Regions from separate parts of the Paenibacillus sp. GCM10027628 genome, predicted to be linked through region 2. Evidence: riboswitches for the same ligand, from Rfam matches in the RefSeq annotation. Region 2 holds a riboswitch; the other holds the start of a gene.
What was found. A riboswitch is a leader RNA that binds a small molecule or an ion and turns the genes downstream of it on or off. The one in region 2 is predicted to bind S-adenosylmethionine.
Positions count from the first base shown of each region.

Region 1: linked by a shared signal. The riboswitch ahead of ACFQZT_RS05905 (hypothetical protein) and the one ahead of metA (homoserine O-acetyltransferase MetA) in region 2 are both predicted to bind S-adenosylmethionine.

Region 1 is NZ_JBHTHA010000002.1:1,149,634-1,160,563, forward strand. It holds gene ACFQZT_RS05890 (NHL repeat-containing protein) at 134-1,057, opposite strand; gene ACFQZT_RS05895 (hypothetical protein) at 1,220-2,605, opposite strand; gene ACFQZT_RS05900 (helix-turn-helix domain-containing protein) at 2,739-3,629, shown strand; SAM riboswitch class I at 3,875-4,005, shown strand; gene ACFQZT_RS05905 (hypothetical protein) at 4,097-4,627, shown strand; gene gtfA (sucrose phosphorylase) at 4,744-6,213, opposite strand; gene ACFQZT_RS05915 (carbohydrate kinase family protein) at 6,225-7,181, opposite strand; gene ACFQZT_RS05920 (alpha/beta hydrolase) at 7,200-7,991, opposite strand; gene ACFQZT_RS05925 (Nif3-like dinuclear metal center hexameric protein) at 8,037-8,843, opposite strand; gene ACFQZT_RS05930 (carbohydrate ABC transporter permease) at 8,874-9,773, opposite strand; gene ACFQZT_RS05935 (ABC transporter permease) at 9,786-10,715, opposite strand; gene ACFQZT_RS05940 (ABC transporter substrate-binding protein) at 10,780-10,930, opposite strand, start outside.
Region 2 is NZ_JBHTHA010000037.1:212,956-223,885, reverse strand. It holds gene ACFQZT_RS25820 (trans-sulfuration enzyme family protein) at 1-1,120, opposite strand, end outside; gene ACFQZT_RS25815 (aminotransferase class I/II-fold pyridoxal phosphate-dependent enzyme) at 1,121-2,287, opposite strand; gene metA (homoserine O-acetyltransferase MetA) at 2,326-3,267, opposite strand; SAM riboswitch class I at 3,369-3,497, opposite strand; gene ACFQZT_RS25805 (helix-turn-helix domain-containing protein) at 3,971-4,159, opposite strand; gene ACFQZT_RS25800 (hypothetical protein) at 4,567-4,788, opposite strand; gene ACFQZT_RS25795 (hypothetical protein) at 4,785-4,922, opposite strand; gene ACFQZT_RS25790 (SEC-C metal-binding domain-containing protein) at 5,096-5,758, shown strand; gene ACFQZT_RS25785 (hypothetical protein) at 5,739-5,975, opposite strand; gene ACFQZT_RS25780 (bacteriocin) at 6,104-6,223, shown strand; gene ACFQZT_RS25775 (hypothetical protein) at 6,420-6,584, shown strand; gene ACFQZT_RS25770 (globin family protein) at 6,904-7,089, opposite strand; gene ACFQZT_RS25765 (hypothetical protein) at 7,485-7,685, opposite strand; gene ACFQZT_RS25760 (hypothetical protein) at 7,918-8,151, shown strand; gene ACFQZT_RS25755 (hypothetical protein) at 8,211-8,570, opposite strand; gene ACFQZT_RS25750 (helix-turn-helix domain-containing protein) at 8,671-9,075, opposite strand; gene corA (magnesium/cobalt transporter CorA) at 9,487-10,422, shown strand; gene tyrS (tyrosine--tRNA ligase) at 10,479-10,930, opposite strand, start outside.

The sequences.
Region 1 (10,930 bases), on a different contig from region 2:
GATGTCGTACGAAGAACCTGACCGATGGTCAGGTTCTTGAAATAATCAGAATATCTTCTATGATGTTGTATGACCAGTTTGTCTGCAGCTGTGATCCAATGCCTTACATCCGCAAATTCTTTCTTGGAAGTTCCTATCGTTTGCGGATCAATTTGGTGACGCGACCGTATTGGGTCCATTCGGCGATGAGCACGTTACCGTGGGAATCTACGCAGACACCGTGCGGGGAGCTGAATCGGTTGTCGCGAAAGTAATCCAGCGGCAAGTTCGGCCAGCCTTGCTGCTTGTACGCCTGCTGATCTTCGCCAAGGTGCGTGATCAGCTTGTCGTTGCGGTCGAATATCGAAATCCGGCTATGTAGATCCGGGAAGTATACCTCATCGTTGTAATAGTAGAAACTGCACGGCATATCCATGTTCTCGTCGACAAAGCGCTTATGCTCGCCCTCTAGCGTGAACACTTGGATCCGATTGTTGCTCCGGTCGGCCACGTATACTTCCGGCTCGTCGTGCCGTTGGTCGATGGAGATGCCGTGCGGGCAGCTTAGCTTGCCGGCTTCCGAACCCGTCCCGCCCCAGGAGCGAATACGTTCGCCTTGCGCGTTATATTGGTGAATCCAGTTCTGGCCATAACCGTCCGTCACGTAAATGTCGCCGTTCGGTGCAACAGCAACGTCCGTCGGAGCGAACTTGTGATCCACGTCGTATACACCAGGTAGATCCGGCGTTCCGAGTGTCAATAACGACTCGCCTTCCAGCGTTGTTTTCACCATCAATCCTCGGTTGACGTCCGTAAGGTACAGATATTCCGTCCCGCCTTCAGCGTGCAAGAGGAACCCGTGAGCCCCGCCCGCGAACTCTTCCCCCCAGGAGGAGAGATAGTTACCATCCCTATCGAGCTTCACCACCGCTGGAGCGTTGGTATGGAATACGTAGATGTTATCCTCGGAATCAGTCACGATTCCGTGTGTGTAGCCGAACTGAATGCTTTCAGGAAGCTTCACCCAACCTTCCGCAACTTCATATACATGAGTGCCGCTGCCAACCGTTACCGCCATTTTCTTTCCCTCCAAATGAGTAGTAGAGATCATTCTCAAACTTCGAATCATCAGAATCTTTTCTTAAATGATAAACTTATAGGGACTCAGTGTCTTTGAAATAAGAAGACAATTATTTGCACTTTAGGGACATCTACAACTAGATGTGTGAAAATCATATCTTTATCCGTCAGATTCTTTATGCAGACACCCCCCGCGAGTCCTTTCTTTTCCTGCACGAATTTCAGTGAGGAATTCATGCCACCATTCTTTTTGATCCGATTGCGCACTCAGCCTAATCTTCTCCGCCATATTTTGTTTCATAATGCTCTCCGCTTGTTGTTTAAGTTCTTCCATATTATTGAATTGAGGGACCAGCCATTTTCTGCCGATTTGCGCATGCAAGACCTCGTCGGCCCAATCATAATCTTGAAACGTTTTGGCCAGCGCATTATCCGATAATTTAGCAACTTCCCATTCAAAATGTTTACCTTTATCTTTGGGCATCAAGCTTTGTTCGATGTACCACAGCACAAGGTGCGCATCGAGCGGTGAAAACTTGGTGTTGAGCGACATGCTGGTTAAATACTCCACCGGATATTTGTAGAACTCAACGCCATCCTGGTACAGACCAACCTCGCCCATCATCGCATGACGAACTTCGTCCCATAGCTGTCGGCTCAAGTCCTGATAGTACTCCCACGGCTTGTCATTCGTTTTATAAATGATAGGACCCATCCACTCAGGTACGTCCATCTCACGTAAACGTTTATAGAGGAGCGCATACGTTCTTTCGTCCGCAGGGTAGCTTTCATCTGAATAGATCTTGTCAATTTTAGCTGATGAATTATAGGTATCCAAGAATCTTGCGTCGCGCCGAGGCTCTACTTTCATTTCAAAAGGTTGACCGTTTGCACGAGGCACCGCAAATTGCCAATCTTCAGGCTTAACCAAGTCTCCTGAAATACCGCCTGCGGCGAACAGAAAAGATTCCAGATGCTTTTGCCACTTCATAGCGGCATGCTGATCTTCATCCGAACGGATAAGCGCTTGCACAGCAGCCTCTCCCCATGAAATCATTTCTTCCTCTTCCACTAAAATCAACTTCAGTACTCGGCAAGTCGGATGATCGACCAATGGGTTCGTTTCCGATAAATGTTTCTTCAGCGAACGGATCAATTCCGGCTTTGCCACCCTATAAATGCCTACCAGAAGCTCCAAGGTTGACTCTGCGCGTATAACCTCATTAAAAAACGCTTCTATCTGTGGATCAGGCACTTTATCCAAGTGCAAAGGCGGTTCCCTCATCTCCGTTACCCTTTTCCTTAATGCAGCACTATGTTCGGCGTCCAGCCACAAATGAAGGCCAAAAGCGCCTTTTACTTCCCACTCGGGTACATCAGCGATATGTGCGGCAAAAATTTGATTCAACTGAGATTCTGAAAACAAATATCTTCTCAGTAAATTCACGTTATGATCGATGTCATACCCAACTTTGCAAGCGTCTTCATAACTGCAAACGCCTGCAAGCGGGATCAACCCTAAATTGTTGTTATTTACTCTTACCATCCGATATCCTCCCTTTCATTTCTTTAAGAATTGTCTTAAATATATAATACCCATCTTAAAAAAGCATTGTGAAACCCTATTGTTTTCTTGTAAAATCTTACTATATTCCTGAGTGCGAAAAGGAGATGTTCCCTTGAATCAATCTTTTCTTGAAGCCATTAAAGAGCATCCCTTCGTCCCCTATATACGAGAATCCGACTATGCGGTAAGACAGCCAGGATGGACAGCACCCACTCGGAAACTTCTGGATTATTTACTCATCTACATTCAGGAAGGAAGCTGTCAAATCGAGATAGACGATAGTTTATATGAATTTCAGGAAGGGGAATTTTGTCTTATTCAACCTGGTGAACTGTGTTCATTAAAGGGAATCACAGGAACAATTACGCCATTTGCACATTTTGATCTTTTCTATAATCCGGCACGTGAACAAAGCTTTCCAACCAAGCCAGGACAGATTGATCTAAGTGAATTCCAACATCTTTTACAGCCTCGACTGAACGACTTTATGAACATTTCGATCCCTGCCAAATTCAAGCTTACTCATCGCTCCGTTTACAAAGAGTCTTTGTTAAAAATGGTTGGACTTTGGCAAAATGGGGATGTGATCAGCCAAATGGAAGCCAATCATTTGTTGGAGGAATTGATCATAGGTTTATTGAAAGAATTTAGTGATCAAAAGCAACAAGATAAATCGTACAAGCCGCAATCTTTGAACTGGATCACTTCCTACTTTTTTAACCATCTTTCGGAATCGTTATCGCTTGATGATATGGCTAAGAGAGCACGCCTCTCTCCTTCAAGGTTTTCTACGCTATTCAAAGAAAAATTCGGCGTTTCTCCCCATCAATATTTTTTACATTTGCGCATACAGCATGCCCAAGAACTACTCAAACTAGGGGATTATACCATGGAAGATATCTCACAATTTTGCGGCTTTACCGACGCCCCTCATTTCTCAAACGCATTTAAGAAAATAACGGGGGAAACGCCGGGGCATTTCAGGAAAAATTACGCTAAATAAAAAGATCCCATAAAAACACACCTTGTAAAAAAAGCGCGTTCTCTTTGCAATAGAGAACACGCTTGAAAATGATGTCGACCGATCCTCATTAAGAGCTCCTGCTGAATAGAAACTCTATGATTACCATGTGTATAAATTTCTTGACATGCTACCATAAAGAATCAACCACAGGAACTTAACCAGATGAAATGCCTTGACAACAGAGTGCTTTATAGTATTATAGACATAATTAAATACGTTGAATTTTCTTATCAAGAGTAGGTGGAGGGACTGGCCCGATGAAACCCGGCAACCGACAAACCTTTGTTAATCAAAGGAATGCACGGTGCTAATTCTTGCGGAAACGCTGTTATAAAGCGAATCTGGGAGATAAGAGTGAGGATATGACTTTTTATTCTATGACCTTTCTCTGATTCCAGAAAAGGTCTTTTTTGCTTTCATGAACCATTTTTTAAAGGAGGGACAAGATGCCGATTACGATTCCTGACAATTTGACGAAGGATGAAACTCTTAAGTATCACCGGGAAATTCATCCACTTCGTATTGCATTGCTAAGTTTAAAAAGTTCGGCGAGTGGTCTTAAAACTTTACAGCAGTGCAGGATTACCCGAATAGAATGTTTTCGATTTGACAGTGATTTTACAGAAAAGCTGCAACTTGGCGACAAAACTGATATCTGCGGGCTAATTGCTATCTCCACAAGTACAGGAGCAGTTGGCATAAGGGAGTTTGCGGTCCCTTGTAAAAGCCTAAATTGCGATTTGACTATGTGGGTTGCTACTTTTCAGCGAATGAAAGGTCTGACCTTGATGGAAAGTATGAACTACGCTCAACTAAAGCAAGAGGCATGGGGACCCGTAAGATTAGAATTAATTGAGTCGGCATTCATGGATCTACTTGGAGATATTGAACCGACATTAAAAGACAATAAGGATCAAAGATGCTATTGGGATCAATCATATTTATTCGAACATACGCAGGCGTACGTTTCATTTTAATGGAAAAAATATACTTCAGGCAGAAGCCCCATCCACGAATCATGTGGATGGGGCTTCTGCCATATATTACGATTTCCCGGCAAAAGAACATTATGCCGCGTTTCTTCACATTTGAACTATACAGCAAGTCGAGCTAATTCGCCGTTCTGTCCGATATATTCAATTAATGTCTTGTAGGTTTGCAAATCAATAATTAGGCGACACTCGTTTTGGTCTTTGCGCCATTCCAGCCGAACTTCATCTTTCCCTGAAGGAATCACGGCAAATTCGCCGTTAAAAGCATCATATTCATTTCTGAATCGAATAAGCTTAATCAATCTTTGGACAACTTCCTTCTCCAGCGATTGTTCGATTTCCTCAAGACTGAAATTATGCCGGTTGATCTCCCGCCCTTCCCCGGTCTTCTTCACATTCTCCAGATCATTCTCGCCTGCCAGAAGGCCGACATAGTACACTTGCGGGATTCCCGGGACGAAGAATTGAATCGCTCTTGCCGCTAAATAGGCGTCGTCATTACAATCCAGCACAGAATAATAGGAGCATCGAATTTGATGAACGTCAAAGCCGTCTGCAGCCTTATGTTTATCCGATACGATAAGACTGAGGTTCGAGCCTCTTTCTACGCACAGATCTACCAATTTTCTGGCTTCTTTCGTATCGATCAAATCGTCCATGTCAGGCTTAACAGGTATACCATCATGACAATCCAGCATCGTAAACTGCTTCTCGGGTCGAGTCTTCAAATAATCATAGAGACGCTCGCTAGATTTATTGATCAAAGTTTCAAGCACCGTATATGGCAGTATAAAATCATAAATCCAGCAGCCATGTTCGGCAAGCTTGTACTGAATGCTGTAATGAGCGTGAACCTCAGGCAGCAATTCGATGTCCAGGGATTTCGCAACTGCCATCATCCAATCGAGGAATTCGTAGATGTCTGGCTCGACAAAAAAGCAGCTTGTTCCCAGCTTCTTGACGATGTACCCGACTGCATCCAAGCGAACGATCTTGACATTCTGCTGCTTGAAATTGTTAAAAATTTCGATTAACAACTGCTTTACAGCATACGACCGGACATCCAGATCAATCTGTTCGGATGGATCCTGCTTGCCGAACGTCGTCCATACCTTCTCTTCCTCACCGGTTTCTTCAATGATAAAAGTAGAATAGGGGACGGGTCTGCGAAGAAACATGTTGTCCATATCTTCTTGAACCGGCTTCCCATCCGCCCATATTTTATCCAAAGTCAAAAAGAAATCGGCGTACGCCGATTGGCGCCCTTTTCTAAGAAAATCCCGGAAATATTCGGACTGCCTCGAAATATGATTGACCATCACATCGACCAATATATCAAACCGTTCGCCAATAGATCTAATATCGTGCCATGTGCCGAAGCTCGGCTCAATTTCCAGATAGGTAAGCGGGGCAAATCCTCTGTCTCCGGAAGACGGGAAAGGAGGCAAAATATGAACGCCTCCCTTAAACACATCGGAAAAGTGTTGAAAGAGCACCTGTTTCAACGTCTTCAAATCACCGCCCAAGGAATCGGGATATGTGATCAGCTGCACTTGATTTTTTACTGGCATAAAATAATCCCCTATAATCCGTATTTTTCTTTGATAACCTCAAGATGCGGTAAATCCACGATGGCTCCGGTATACTTCAATTTATAGGCACTGACGGCAAATCCCAGGGAAAGAGCCTGTTTCAACGGATAGCCTTTGACGATCGCCGCATAAAATCCCGACCAAAATGCATCGCCGGCTCCCGTGGTATCTACGATCTGAGTAGCCAAAGATTCGAATGCAATCGTCTCTTTTCCATTAGAAACGATGGCGCCTTCCTTCCCTAATGTCAAAATAACCAGCTTAGCGCCCAGCTCTAAGAAATGTTCGAGATAACGCTCAGGTGTCGCTCTCCCAAACAATCTCTCCGCATCGTCCTCTGAAGGCTTGATAATATCAACTTTACCGATCATCGATTTTACATAGTCGATTCCATTCTCGCCCTTTTGCCATATCATCGGATGATAGTTTGGGTCGAAACCGATCAAAATATCGTGCTTTCTTACCGCATCCATCACGTTTTCGATTGTAGAGCGGGACGGGATCCTCGATATCGGCCAACAGGAGAAGTGGACGATTTTGGAGTCGATTACGGCATCTACCAACCCGGATGTATAAGCTAATTGATAATCTGCTCCCCTATAAAATATCGGAATCGGCGTAGATATACTCTTGGTTACGACGACCATGCTCGTTGAATCATCCACACGCTGAATCAGATCCGTTGCAATATCCGCTTGCTGCAGTTGATCGACGAGAAATCTGCCAAACCCGTCATCTCCGACTGCAGAAGCTACAAGAGGGGTGATCCCTAAATTCTTTACATTCAAAGCAATATTGGAAGGAGACCCTCCAAACAACTTTCGGTACGTATCACATTGATCGCTATCGTCATATTCCGTTGTCATCATATCGATCAGAAGCTCGCCGACAGTCAAAATATCATACTTCTTATCACTTAACGGTATACTAGCCTCGAATTCAAACACGTTTCCATCTCCCGACTTTTATTGCAGCGCCCACAATAAAGCTTTTTCAATGTATTCATTCCAAAAATCCCAGGTATGCCCTCCCTTGCTTTCCACATACGTATTCTCAAGCTGTTCCGAAACTAAGAAATCGTGAAATCTACGATTGACATCCAACAAAAAATCTTCGGTACCGCAAGCCATATAGATCGATGGAATCGCCGACTGTTTCCCTTTTAAACCCAAGACCAGCGCCTCCGGATCTTTATCGCTTCCTTGAAGCTGATCCAAGTCGCCAAATACTCTTGTAAAATATTTATAATCCGCTATGCCGTCTTGATAATCGCTGCTTGCGTTAGCAATCTTATAGGTAATAATGGCCGAAGACAACGCGATGATCCGGCTAAAATGCTCGGCATATTTGAAACCGTTCCGAATAGCTCCGTACCCTCCCATGGATAGACCGCCGATGAAGGTGTCTTCTCTCCGCTCGGACAGAGGGAACATTTTCCGTGTAAACTCCACCAGTTCATTTCCGACGTATTCTCCGTATAATGACCCTTTATCAACATCATCCACATAAAAGTGGTTCTCCCCTGCCGGCATAAAAACCGCAATACGGTGCTTGTCGGATAATTCTCGAATTCTCGAGAAGCTGATCCAATCTGAATAGCTGCCTGTATAGCCATTCAACAAATAGAGCGCTTTGAGCGGCTTCTTCTCCGCTTTCGGCATTCCCGGAAAATCAAAATCATCCAACGGAACAAGCGCATTGAACGTGACTTCTCTCCGTAAAGCCTTCGAGTAAAAATGAACCTGCAGTGTCGCCATTGTATTCATTCTCCTTTTCTCTCATTTCAGGACTATGCCCTCGTCTTACAAGTAAAGAAACGGCTCCTTTGCATCGACAAAAGTAACCGGGAGTCCATGGACCAACGGCTTCAGCCATTCGGCCATAAACTTCATTCCCCATTCCTCGCTCCGCTCATGACCTACGACGATCATGGCTTTATTCAGTCCGAGCATGCGGGCGTCGTTGACATAAGCGCAAAGCGTCCATTCCACGATTTCACCGCAGACGATGACATCCAAGCTTTTATTTCGCATCAGCTCCATGGGCATCTGCTCTCTGCCAAGACCCAAACTACCTCCGCCTACCAAAATTCCGACTCTGGAACACTTCATCTCGGGATCGCCTACGATCTGCAGGACATTCATCTCCAATTTGTCTTTAAAGAAGCCGACCAGTTCTGTCAAAGTGACCTCATCGATTCGGTACGTGTGCGGCGGATGCTTTTCCAACAAATTGTCTTCCCAGCCGATCTCTTTAATCAGTCCATCGTAAATTCGGTCTGTCTTGGCCATGTGCATGTAATCATGGTACCGCCATACAGCAATCTGGTGTTCCTCTAACAATTTTCGCTTTGCCTGATACACAGGGTCGTCCTGCAACCATTCCAATTCGTCTATTCCAGTATAGAAGGTAGGCTCGTGTGTGATAATCATATTGGTCCCGCAAGTGACAGCCTGACGAATCACATCGACCGTTGCCATAAACGTCGTTACAATACCGGTTACCTCTGTATCCGGATTTCCAAATACGAGTACATCGCCGGTTTTTTCCAGTCTGAAAGTGCCGCAAGAATCCGTAATAATTGCATCTATGACCTGCTGAACATTCATGCTATAGCCCTCCTTCAATTCGTAAAGCGATTAACCTTTTACCGCACCGACAACGACGCCTTTCGTGAGATATTTCTGAAGAAAAGGCAGTACGATCAATATCGGCACGATTCCGATAATACCCATTACCATCCGTACCGCCGTGGTTGGAAGATCGGCTGCACCGGCTCCCAACAAGCTGCTCGCCTGACTCGATTTTAAAAATTGAATATTACTCATCAGACGGATCAACAAATTCTGAATGCCATAATATTGAGGTTTCGTGACAAAGTATAGGGCATTAATCCAATCGTTCCAGTAGGCAAGTCCCGTAAACAAACCGACTGTTGCCATAACCGGAACCGAAAGCGGCAGCATAATGCTGTAGAACGTTCTTATTTCGCTGGCTCCGTCAATTTGAGCCGATTCGATAAGCGCGGAAGGCACGTTATGCTTATAGAAATTCCTTACCAGCAAAACATTGAATCCATTCATGAGTAGGTTCGGTACGATCAATGCGGCCAACGTATCCTTAATCGAGAACACTTTGGTCCACATCATGTAGGAAGGGACTATACCTCCGTTAAACAACATGGTGAAAAATACGAGAAATGCAAGGACATTATGGTACTTGAAATCTCTCCGCGACATGGGATAGGCAAGCATGGCCGTGATGGCGAGGCTGATGACGGTTCCGACAACAGTCACAATAATCGACACTCCGTATGCCCGCACAAAGGTTGACACATTGCTGAACAAGTATACGTAGGCATTGAAGCTCATTTTATTTGGAAAATAGCTATATCCGTCTCTAATTAGCGTCTTTTCATCGGTAAACGATGCCAGCAGCATCAATATAAAAGGCAAGAAAGCAAATAGGGTCACCAGGGTCATGGCTGCTGCAGAAAATATCGTAAATGCCCGTTCTCCTCTTGATTGTAAACTTGACATGATGGATTCCTCCTAAAACAGTGCATTGTCGGAATTAACTTTCCTTACAATACCATTGGCTACTATGACTAGAACAAAGCCTACCAGTGACTGATACAGACCGGCAGCAGCCGACATGCCAATATCGTTAACCTGCATGAGAGCACGATACACATAAGTATCGATGGTTTGTGTTGTGCTGTATAAAGCCCCCGCATTTAAAGGCACTTGATAAAAGAGTCCGAAATCGGAATTAAAGATTCTTCCTACAGACATTAAGCCCAGTATGATAATGGTTGGCGTCAGCAAAGGCAAGGTGATCATCGAAATTTGTCTGAGTTTGCCTGCGCCGTCAATTTTAGCGGCTTCATAAATGCTTTTATCGATTCCCGCAATAAATCCGAAGTATACGATAGAACCGTATCCCGCCGTCTTCCAAAGCTGTATGATCACAAGGATGAATGGCCAATATTTAGGCTCCGAATACCAATTAATAGCTGGTATGCCAAGCGGCTCTAGAATCGAATGGTTGACAAACCCGCTGTCGGCATTCAAATAAGCAAATACGAGAAAGGATACGACGACCATCGATACCAGGTTCGGAAGAACCAGACCCGACTGGAAATACTTCGAATAAAACTTACTCAACAGCTCCGCCATCAGAATCGCTATGAATATAGAAACAATGGTGCCAAGAATGATAAATGTAACATTGTACAGTATCGTATTTCTTGTCATGATCCACGCATCGGAAGTCCGGAATAAAAACTCGAAATTTTTCAATCCGACCCAATCGCTTCCGAATATGCCTTTGGCAAAATCAACATCTTTAAAAGCGATGAATACCCCGAACATCGGAATATAGTTATTGATCAACAAATATAGCAAACCTGGAGCCGCAATCAGTAAAAGCGGCAACGTATTGCTTACTTTCTTCCTGTTTTTCTTTATTGGCTTCTCCATGCCACTGCCCCCCTTAAGGAAGACAGAATGGAGCAGTTTACGGCTCCATTCCTCACCACTTTTTTTATTTTTTCTGCTCAGCAATCCATTTGTCCAACTGCTCTTGCTTTTTCTGAATGATAGTTTGCGCCCCGGCATCATTCAATGCTTTTACAAACTTAGGAATCATCGTATCAGGATCTAACACGCCGGTGATCAACCCTGGAATGTATTGG
Region 2 (10,930 bases):
GGCCGACCGAGTAACGGACGAGACCGTCGGTGATGCCCCGCTGCAAGCGCACCTCTTTCGGCATCGCCGCATGAGACATCATGGCCGGATAGGATAAAATGCTCTCAACCGCACCTAAGCTCACGGCGACCAATGGAATACGTACTTTGCTCAAGAGCTTCTTTGCTTTCTCACCCGATCCTACATCGAAGGAAACAACCGCGCCATACCCCAGAGATTGTTTCTCGTGAACATCTCTTCGCGGATGGTTTGGCAGCCCAGGATAATATACATAATCGATATCAGGCTGCTCGGACAGCCACTGCGCTAATCGGCGAGCGCTTGTCTCCGACGCTTCCATACGTGCTTTCAACGTCTTCATGCCGCGAATGAGCAGCCATGAATCCTGAATGCCGAGCACATTGCCCATGCCGTTCTGAATTTGCTTCATCCGGCGTCCCAGACTGGAATTGGCGGTTACGGCCAAGCCGGCAAGAACGTCGCTGTGACCTCCAAGGAATTTCGTTGCGCTATGGAGTACGATATCAACGCCTAGCTCAATCGGACGCTGATGATATGGTGTCATGAAGGTATTATCCAGCATCGTAAGCAGGTCATGCTCTTTGGCCCATGCCGTAATTTCAGCGATGTCCGTAATTTTGAGTGTCGGGTTGGATGGGGTCTCCATGAACACAGCTTTGGTATTGGGAAGCAGCGCCGCTTTTACTTGTTCGATATCGGTCATATCGACAAACGTGGATTCAACGCCCATCCGGTTCATGATTGTTGTCAACAATCGATACGTGCCGCCATACACATCCTCTGTGCAAATTACATGATCTCCCTGTGAAAGCAGCATGAGCGCGGACGAAATCGCTGCCATACCGGAAGCAAATGCGAAACCGCGGTGACCGCCTTCCAACAAAGCGATGTAGTCTTCCAGCGCTTGGCGCGTTGGGTTGCCGGAGCGTGTGTAGTCATACTCAGGCGAAACCTCCAAATCTGCTTGATGGAATGTTGAAGCCTGATACAACGGCACGCTGGATGCGCCGGTCGCCTCATCAATCTCGGCGCCGAAATGAATAAGCTTCGTGGCAAACTTGCCGTGCGGCTTGCGTTTATCTTCATTGGAAGTGCTCATTTAGAGAGCACCTCCTTCAAGTTCAGCTTGCGCTTGATTGAAAGCATTCGTCAGGTCGGCGATCAGATCGTCAACGTGCTCGATGCCGACGGAGAAGCGCAGCAGGCGATCGTCAACGCCTACTTTTTGGCGAATTTCGAGCGGAATATCCGCGTGAGTTTGCACAGCCGGATAGGTCATCAAGGATTCGACGCCTCCAAGACTCTCTGCAAATGCGATCAGCTGAATATGGCGGAGAATCGGTTCAATCAGTCTGGCATCCTTCACTTTGAAGGAGAAGATGCCGGTGTTGCCGCTCGATTGTTTGTTCTGAACGGCATAGCCAGGGTGGCTCTCTAGCGCCGGGTAGAACACTTCATCGACAAGCGGATGCGCAAGCAAAAACTTGGCGATGGCGGTTGCATTATACTCGTGACGCTCCATGCGGAGTGCCAGTGTCTTCATTCCTCTCATAAGCAGCCAGCTATCCTGCGGCCCTAACACAGCTCCAATGGAGTTATGAAGGAACGCCATCTGCTCGGAAAGCTCTTTGCCTTTGGTCACGATAAGGCCGGCAAGCACGTCATTATGTCCACCAAGGTACTTAGTGGCGCTATGTATGACGATATCGGCGCCAAGCTCGATCGGGCGCTGCAAGAACGGCGTCAACAACGTATTGTCGACGATCGATACGATGCCCTTTTTTCTGGCCCATGTACAGACAAGCTCGATGTCCGTAATCATCATGAGCGGATTCGTCGGAGTCTCTATGACGAGCCCTTTGGTATTCGGCTGATACGCAGCCTCGAGACCGTCCAGATCATTTGTGTCCACATACGTTGCCGTCACGCCGAAACGAGACATAATTTTCTCCAGCAAGCGGTATGTCCCGCCATAAAGATCCAAGGAAACGATCAAATGATCACCTTGGCTAAAGTAAGCAAAAATCGTTTGCAAAGCCGCCATACCCGAAGAGCAGGCAAAGCCTGCATCTCCCGATTCAAGCTGCGCAATGGCATTCTCAAGTACCGTGCGGGTCGGACTTTTGGTACGGGCATAATCAAATCCTGTGCTTTCTCCAAGCTTCGGATGGCGGAAGGCGGTTGCTTGATAAACCGGGAAGCTGACAGCTCCGGTAACAGGTTCATTTTGAGATCCGATTTGGGCGAGACGACTTTCGATTTTCATTAAAGAGAGCTCCTCCTTCATGGGTTACAGGTTCATTTTTACAATTGTGCACTGGCCAGACTTTTGTTCACAGCGCTTAGATCAAACGGCGTTTCTTGATATACGTAGTAGTTCAGCCAGTTCGAAAACAGCAAGTTCGCATGTGCTCTCCAAGTGTTATAAGGCTGTCTGCTTGGGTCATCGTTCGGGTAATAATTTTTGGGAATGGCGATTTCAAGCCCTTTATTCACGTCGCGATCGTATTCCCATTTCAGCGAACATGCATCGTACTCGGAATGACCGGTAACGAAAATATGCTTGCCATCGCGAGTCGCTGCGATATAAACGCCCGCTTCTTCCGATTCGGATAAAATCTCCAGCTCCGGACATCGCTCGATATCTTCACGGCGAACTTCCGTATGACGGGATTGCGGCACAAAGAATACTTCATCAAAGCCGCGCAGCAGTTTTGTATTCGGAATGCCCACCGTGTGAGGGAAAACACCGAACATTTTGTTGTCGAGCGCATACTTCGGTACGCCGAAATGATGATACAATCCGGCTTGAGCAGCCCAGCAAATGTGCAGGGTGGAAGTGACATTCTCTTTACTCCAATTGAGAATCTGCGTCAATTCTTCCCAGTAATTCACATCTTCAAACTCCATTTGTTCAACCGGCGCGCCTGTGATGATCATGCCATCCAGCTTCTCGTCTTTAATATCTTCAAATGTTTTATAGAACAATTCCAGGTGCTCTGCGGAAGTGTTTTTGGAAGTATGAGTTTTAGGATGAAGCAGCACGAATTCCACCTGCAGCGGGGTATTCCCGATTAAGCGAAGCAATTGCGTCTCCGTTGTCTCTTTGGTCGGCATCAAGTTCAATAAAGCAATTCGAAGCGGACGAATATCCTGATGATACGCAACAGATTCATCCATCGTGAAAATATTCTCTTGGTTTAAAATTTCTTTGGCTGGCAGGTTGTCTGGAATCTTGATCGGCATCCTGTTCACTCCTTTTGTCACAATTTGGATGTTGGTAAAAGCAAAAATGACCTTCTCCGGAATCAGAGAAAGGTCATAGAAATTCAAATGTCATGTCCTCGCTCTTATCTCCCAGATTCGCTTATTACAGCGTTTCCGCAAGAATTAGCACCGTGCATTCCTTTGTTTCCAAAGGTTTGTCGGTTGCCGGGTATCATCGGGCCAGTCCCTCCACCTACTCTTGATAAGAAAGTCAAACATATTCAGTTGTTATTAATAATACTATAAAATGCACCGTTGTCAAGGATTTTGGTGCTCACGAATTGTTTAGTTGTTATTAATGATTATTACTAGTATTTAGGCGTTTTATAATGCTCCCGTGACCAATATGTGACCACTTTTCAGGAGGGTGAAGCTATTGACAAGAAACACACATTTTGGTGGTCAAGTCAATCGTAATAGGCAGACATTCATATTCAAACTCAAACGTAACGAGGCACTTCACAGAGCCAATTTATGAGGAGCGTGCATTTAATTTATGGAAAAACAACTAGTGAATTAGTTAAGTCAATTATTAATGACAAGGTTAAAATTAGCTCAGATGCTTGCTTATTTAATTGGTGCATATGACGGTGATGAAAAATTCGATCAAAAAAATCGTCAAGCTTTTGATCATGCGTCTAGCTTGAATGCATAAAGAAAAAAGCTTAGAGAATGATACGCTCTAAGCTTTTTCCAGGTATTTGCTTTGTTTTGATTTCGAAATTCTCAGCGCTCCACCGATCTTAATTGCCCCAAAGCTAGGATCATTCATGAGCCTGTATGTCGCCGCCCTTCCTAGCCTTAAGATGTTCTGGGCATCTTTAACATCGAGGAGCGGAGGATACTCCTTTAATAATTCCGTTGTGTCCATTAAACATACCTCCCGTGATCAATTGTTACTATCTATGTTCAAGCCAATTTGCCCAATTACTCTTTTGAGTGCCTATTTGCTCAAACACCACTTCCATTACTTTCTATACAACCCTGTCATCCAGCTCGAGCACTTTAATCTGTCGAGATGTTGTATCTGTTCTTCATTCTGCTTCCAGGAATTCACTCCTTATTATCCTTAATATGCATTTTATTCTTGGCGTAGCTTTACTGCCTCATTGAGAAAATGATTCTTCTGCTCCACCAATGCCTCGACCCTCAAGATTAATGCATCTTCTTTGGAAAGCTATTTACGACGGTATAACTGTAAACATTGATGGACAACAGGTTCAGTCAATGCCAATTGCTCAATATCCGCAAATCCCATATGAACACCGCACCGCCTATTCAATGTGATATCTTACTCGGAATGAAGAACTGTCTACCAAGCACCCGGACAGCCCGCAGATATTCTTTCTTCACGTTCTCCATGACGTTTTTATAAAGGCTGCTGATCGTTCTTGCCAGCTTTTGTGTATAGTTGTTACGAATCGAGTTAGGTTTGAGCTTCAGAAAGACATACTCCGGTTTGATGATGCGGATAACGTCAGTGAGCTTAATAGATTTCATTGGCGCCCCTCCTTCGTTATCTGGTATTTTACGTACGTCGTACCTATATCGACAAGTGACGTACAAACTTTCAAGCCGATCACATACGGTCCAATTTTTATAAGAAGTGCGGCGGCTGCAGCCAATCCGGTCATCCCCCCTCCATTCGAAGTCAAATCTAACATCGAATATCTTAAGCAACCATTAAGGTCATTTTTACCTGTTTTTAAGGTTCCCTTCATTGTTCCTTCAAAATGTTTAATTACTATAAGGCTAAAATCCCGCCTGATGAGTAGAATAGATCAGTCTTGAATGGAGAAAGGTAAAAATGAAAATTTTGGGCAGAAATGAACTTTGTTATTGTGGTAGTGGAAAGAAATTCAAGCGATGTCACGGTCTGCAGACTAAATACTTGCAAGATGTTATTAGTGAAATTTATTTCCATCACCCCCAGCGTGAAGTGATTGAACGTACTTTTTTGGAAGCCCAAGCTGATTTTAATGAGCGCCCTCTTGCGGGTGCATGCCATCTATTATCAAGTGTTATGGGTGTACTTTTTGCCGAGCAGGGTATTTCGTCAGATTTAAAAATTGGCGTTGTGAGACGTAAGTCTGATGATCAGGTTTTTACTCATTCATGGGTCGAGATTGAGAATCGCATTTTCGATGTCGCCATTCAACATATTTTGAACGGAGAGCAAAGTTCACCTGTGTTTGCTGGCTTCGATATTTCAAGTATTCTACCTGCACCATATACCTATGGAATAAATTGCGAACTAGATATGGTAGGACGCGATGTGTATGAGACTCCGTTTGGCGAGTATATGGATCAATGCCCTTTTTACGAAGACGGTGGGTGGTCGATAGTTCAACGAATTGCCACCAAACTCGGAATCACCACAACAATCCAGGAGTTTCGTTCGAAATACAAAATTATGAAACGAGTACATCAATACGACTTTGTTTCCCCAATCACCCCAATAAATATTTGATTAACACGTACGCCACCGTCAGAATCCTTGCCCACCGCGCGCATTTTTCCCAGCCGGCCACATGAAGGATGATGCACAACCCCGCACCGATCAGAGCGATGCAGTAGGAAAGATCAATCAGCAGGTCACCTACGCCTTTTATATAACCCATCGCGGTATCGTACGCAACGGACCGCGCATGATCCTGAACAGAATCGGTCGCCTGGTAATGGTTCACGCGCTCCTATTAACTTTAGTTAACTGTGAAACCGATTAATATCTGATATGATACCTACAAAACACTTTTCAGGAAGATTAACCTATGTCTGAAAATCAAAAACCAGCTGAGCAGGAAGTAAGATTGAATTGAATGACCTCACTCAAGAATTATCCAAAGAAGAAATGAAAAATGTTCAAGGTGGGATTAAGGTGAGAGAATTAAACGCCGCACAAGCTAAGGAAGAGGGAAACCTCTTTTTTTATTGATCGCCATCATTTGAACTTTGAACCGAAAGTAAGGATGAACTCTAACTTAATATTCAGAATAGCCCACTGAAAACTCCCCTGAATGGGGGATTGCAATCAATCACTATTCCGATAGAATTACAACTAACTAGCTTAGGATACATATCGTATGAAAGTCCATCGAACGACCACTAATTAAATGTAGGAGGGGAAATAGTTGAGTACATCGGATGAATTAAAATTCGTTGTAAAGCTTTCTAATGGGAAAGTCCTTAGTGAACCCATGCCCTACAAGGATGCCCAACAAATATTTATTAATTTGTTCGAGCAAGTGAGCGGAGTATTACTCGTCCCAAATGAACCACGTAATGATGAAACTTAATATCAATCCGGACATAGCACCTTTCCGACGTGCCGCTGCGGTCACTTCGCGTTGAAAGCCATCTTCGTCGTTCCATGAAATAGTGAATGCAAAAAGAAACCGTTCCTAGTTTTACAAAAGAACGGTTTCTTTTTGTTTGAAAGAAAAATCAATCCTATGTAGTTTTTAAACATCTTCTTTATGGAAATACTGGATCATAAAGGAGGTATATCCATTGAACGAAAATGATAACCCACTGAGAGGATTCGTAAACGGATTACTTCTCTCGCTCCCCTTATGGGGAATTATTCTATCGTTGGTGTCTCTAATCAAGTACGCTTTATGATTTCATTCCCATTGCCTTAAAAGCGTTCATGAGATCGCTGGAGACTAATGCCAGCACTTGCTTGGCGATTGCCTCGTTATTGGCGGATATGGCTTTTGCAATCGCTGTTCGTGCTTGCTCATCCGCGATATCCGTAAGCAACGCCTCAAGTTCTGTTTGATCCAAACCAAGTTTAACCATTCGTTTCACCCCTCTCTACATGATTCCATCATACCCGGATGAGAGGAAAAATCAAACCAACAAAAAGCAACAAGGAAAGTTCTTACTTCTTAACTCTAAAATTCATCTCAACTGTTGCTTTAGGCCACCGTAACCCTCTATCCAGTACGAGCTCGGTTTCATTGATTTGCAAGACCCGGTACACTCTTCCTTCACTCAACCATGATGAATTCGTTACGGAGACTAGCTCATCTCCAACTTTTAATTCATTGATCATCCATTAACAACCCCTTCGCTTTTGAACGCTGATGTTGTTTATTATGATCGATTTCCCCAAAAGAAAATCAAAAAGAGGGCAATTCCACTCCCAGTATCGTGCAAAAATAAAAGCCGTTCTCTTTAGAGAACAGCCTGTGTCATTTTAGAAATAAAGATATTTTAATGCTATCCAGTTGCCTTACAAAAATCTCATATTCTACTCTTTTATTAATGACTGACCTAAGTTCTTTGAATACTTCTTCAGCTTGCTGCAGATACTCAAAATCTCCAAACATTTCGTATAATCTGATATTGTCATTAAACTCATCCAACCAAAGATCGTATTTAAGATTCCTCATAAATAGCATCTCCATAAGCCAGTTTTTATTAGTGTAACGACTTCAGATTAAAGTAATATGAAATTCAAATTAGATTTCGATGAAAGGATTTATAATTATTTGCAGCTATATTTCACATATGGTAAAATTGATACATATCGTATCCCGAAATCTATTTTTATTCCCGAGGTGGCACCGACTAAAAATTATTCTATCGCAAAATACTACACTCAACTATGAAAAGAGGTATATCATGTCCATTCAACCATCGGAAAGCTTCGCCGCTTTCGCTTCTTTAAATCGATATTCCGCATTGCTTGAACACTCCAAGCCAACGCTCCAGCAGGCCGAAGAGGCTGTTAAACTTTTAAGTCTTCTCTATGGTGCCGAGAATGAAGAAGAATTAATGAATTGCGGTAATTCGGAAATCATTGAAACCTACCTGGAAATGAAAGAAAAAATATTGAAGGATGTCGTGGCGGAATAAACGCTTTTCGCCGCAAACAAATGCCAAACCCCTTGGCAATTCAAGGGTTTTGGCATTATTTATTTGTTATGGATACCGAGGAAGCCTTGAAGGAAAATATCGGCGATATAGGTGTCGGCTTTACGAATTTCATCGCCTAAATGCTGAAGCAGGTGCAGGTCTTTCTTAAGTATAAGCCGCTGTGTACCCTTCAGCTCTGTATTATGATGTTCTATTAATAAATGAACCACATTTTCTTGCATCTCAATATCTACATTGGCATTCAAAAAAATGCGATAACTATCAGGTGTCGTTTGTTTGTATAATCCGCAGATTTCACCTAGATCATCGAGATATGTAAGTTTGACCCCTTGATGTTTGGCTAACTTATAAGGGCACCGTTCTCCAATCCCTTTGTATAAATCCTCTATATGATCCAAACAAATCAACTCCCTCAAAAATTGGACATTACTGGAAATAATTATATCACGAAAAATGAATAAGAAAATGGGAAAAGTGAAAATTTTAGGTGTTTTATTGTTATTTTTTGCTCCGTTTACTTGCCTCAAGATCTTCCAAGAATGTAAATTCCATGAATTTAAGCGAATAGGCCAATTTTTCTTCATCCAAATTTCCTTTTTCACGCAACAGCGCTTCCGTGTCTTTCAAGAACTGGGCTAGCAGCGTTTGCTCTTCGATGGGAAGAGTATTGGAACTGTTGGAATCGAAGTAATGCTTCTCAGCACCCGGTCTGCCTAGTAAATAATCGACTGTCACGTTAAAATAATCCGCGATTTTCACAAGATCCGCATACTGAGGCTCCGTTTTCCCTAGTTCATAGTTGGACACAGTTGCCCGTTTTCTTCCTAAGTAAGCGGCAAGCTCATCTTGCGAAGCCCCTTTTTTCATTCGAAGTTCTTGGATCCGGTTTCGAAATACCGACATGATAGTTGAACTCCTTCCTTATAAATTCTATGCCAAGAAATTTAGCTTATATGCAAAGTTATTTAACATCACTTTATAAATTTGATCATACCTTGCAGCTGAACTTTGGGCAATAGTTGTTTCCAAACATGAACCAGACAAGTCTGATTCCCATACTTTATCCTAATCACCCAATCGTGCTGGAATCCAAACTTTTCGGCTTGAAACGCGTAATATGAAGGGTTATACTAGACAAGTATTCGACACGGACGGAAAAGGGGGGCATACGTATGGACGGAGACCCGAGGAGTAGAAGCTGCAAAGAAAGTGAACAATTTTATATGGCGGGAATACAGTCGGTTCTCCATCCATCCGTAGCCTGATCGCGTTTGGATTATTTGCTGGCTGGTTCCATTCGAAGGGGTGGATCAGATGAAAACACGATGGGTACAAGACGGCGTATTTACTTTGATTGAGGATGTGACCGTCGCGCTTTCCCCTCCAGAGAGAGGCTTTTATTGGATTGACGCAGGGATTGAGGATCTGGAAATTCTTCAACCCATGTTTCATTTGCATGATTTGGCCGTGGAGGACTGCTTAAGCGAGGAAGAGCAGCGACCTAAGATTGAAATATACGATTCGCATTATTTTATAGTTATTAACAGCATTCGGTTTGATGATGAGGAAATTTTCTTACGTTCTCTTAATATCTTTTTGGGCAGACATGTGATTATTACGGTTACGAAGCAAAAAATTAATGAACTTCGCGCGTTGAAGCCGTTTTTGTGGGAAGAAGAAGTGAACAGCGCCGACCGATTCCTCTATCATCTGGTCGATCTTGTCGTCGATAATTACGTAGCGGTCGGTGACCGTATCGAGGCCAAGATTGAAAAGCTGGAAGAAGATATTCTCATGGCGACGAAGAAGTCGCACTTGAATGAGATCATCGGGCTGCGTTCAGAGATTTTATGGCTTAAAAAAGTACTGGTTCCGCAGCGCGATGTCGTTGGCACACTCGGCAAAAAAGAGCTAAGATTAATCGATCATCAGCTGCAAAAATATTTCGGCGATATTTATGAGAATGCGGTCAAAATCGTCGATACATTCGATACGCTGCGCGATTTGATGGGCAACTTACGAGAAGCTTACCAGTCCAGCGTTGCGAACCGGGCGAATGAGATCATGCGTGTATTTACCGCGCTGACCACGATCTTCATGCCGCTTACGTTCATTACTGGGGTATTCGGGATGAATTTTGATAATATTCTCGGTCTGAGGATTCCTCATGGCGACGAAATCGTGCTTGTTTTTATGGCGGTGTTAGGCATGGGCATGTATGTGCTGTTTCGTAAAAAAGAATGGCTATAGCAAGGATAAGGGGCTTTTCAAGAGCAGGTTTTACTGTTCGGGAAAGCCCCTTTCTGCTACCTAACCAGCTCGATCCGGGCAAATTTGCGCTTGCCGACCTGCACGATATCGCCATCCTGCGGAACGACTTCGGCATGGATGTCAGTCATTTTCTGCTCATTGATTTTAACAGCCCCTTGCTCTATGCTGCGTCTCGCTTCACCGTTGGAAGCTTGCAGCTCTAAAGTAACTAGCAGCTTAATGAGGGAGATTGACCCTTCCTCCAACAACTCGGAACGCAGAGGAACGGATTCGACCACATCGGGTAAAGCTCGCTTTTGAAAAACCGTTATGAAATGCTGCTCCGCATCTTCAGCTGCCTGATCGCCATGGAACATACGCACATAATCTTTGGCCAGCTTCATCTTAGCGTCCCGCGGGTGTACAGTTCCTGCATCAAGACTTTGCTTCAATTCTTCAAGCTCCTCATTGCTGATGGCTGTAGTGAGTTCGAAGTATTTTGGCATCA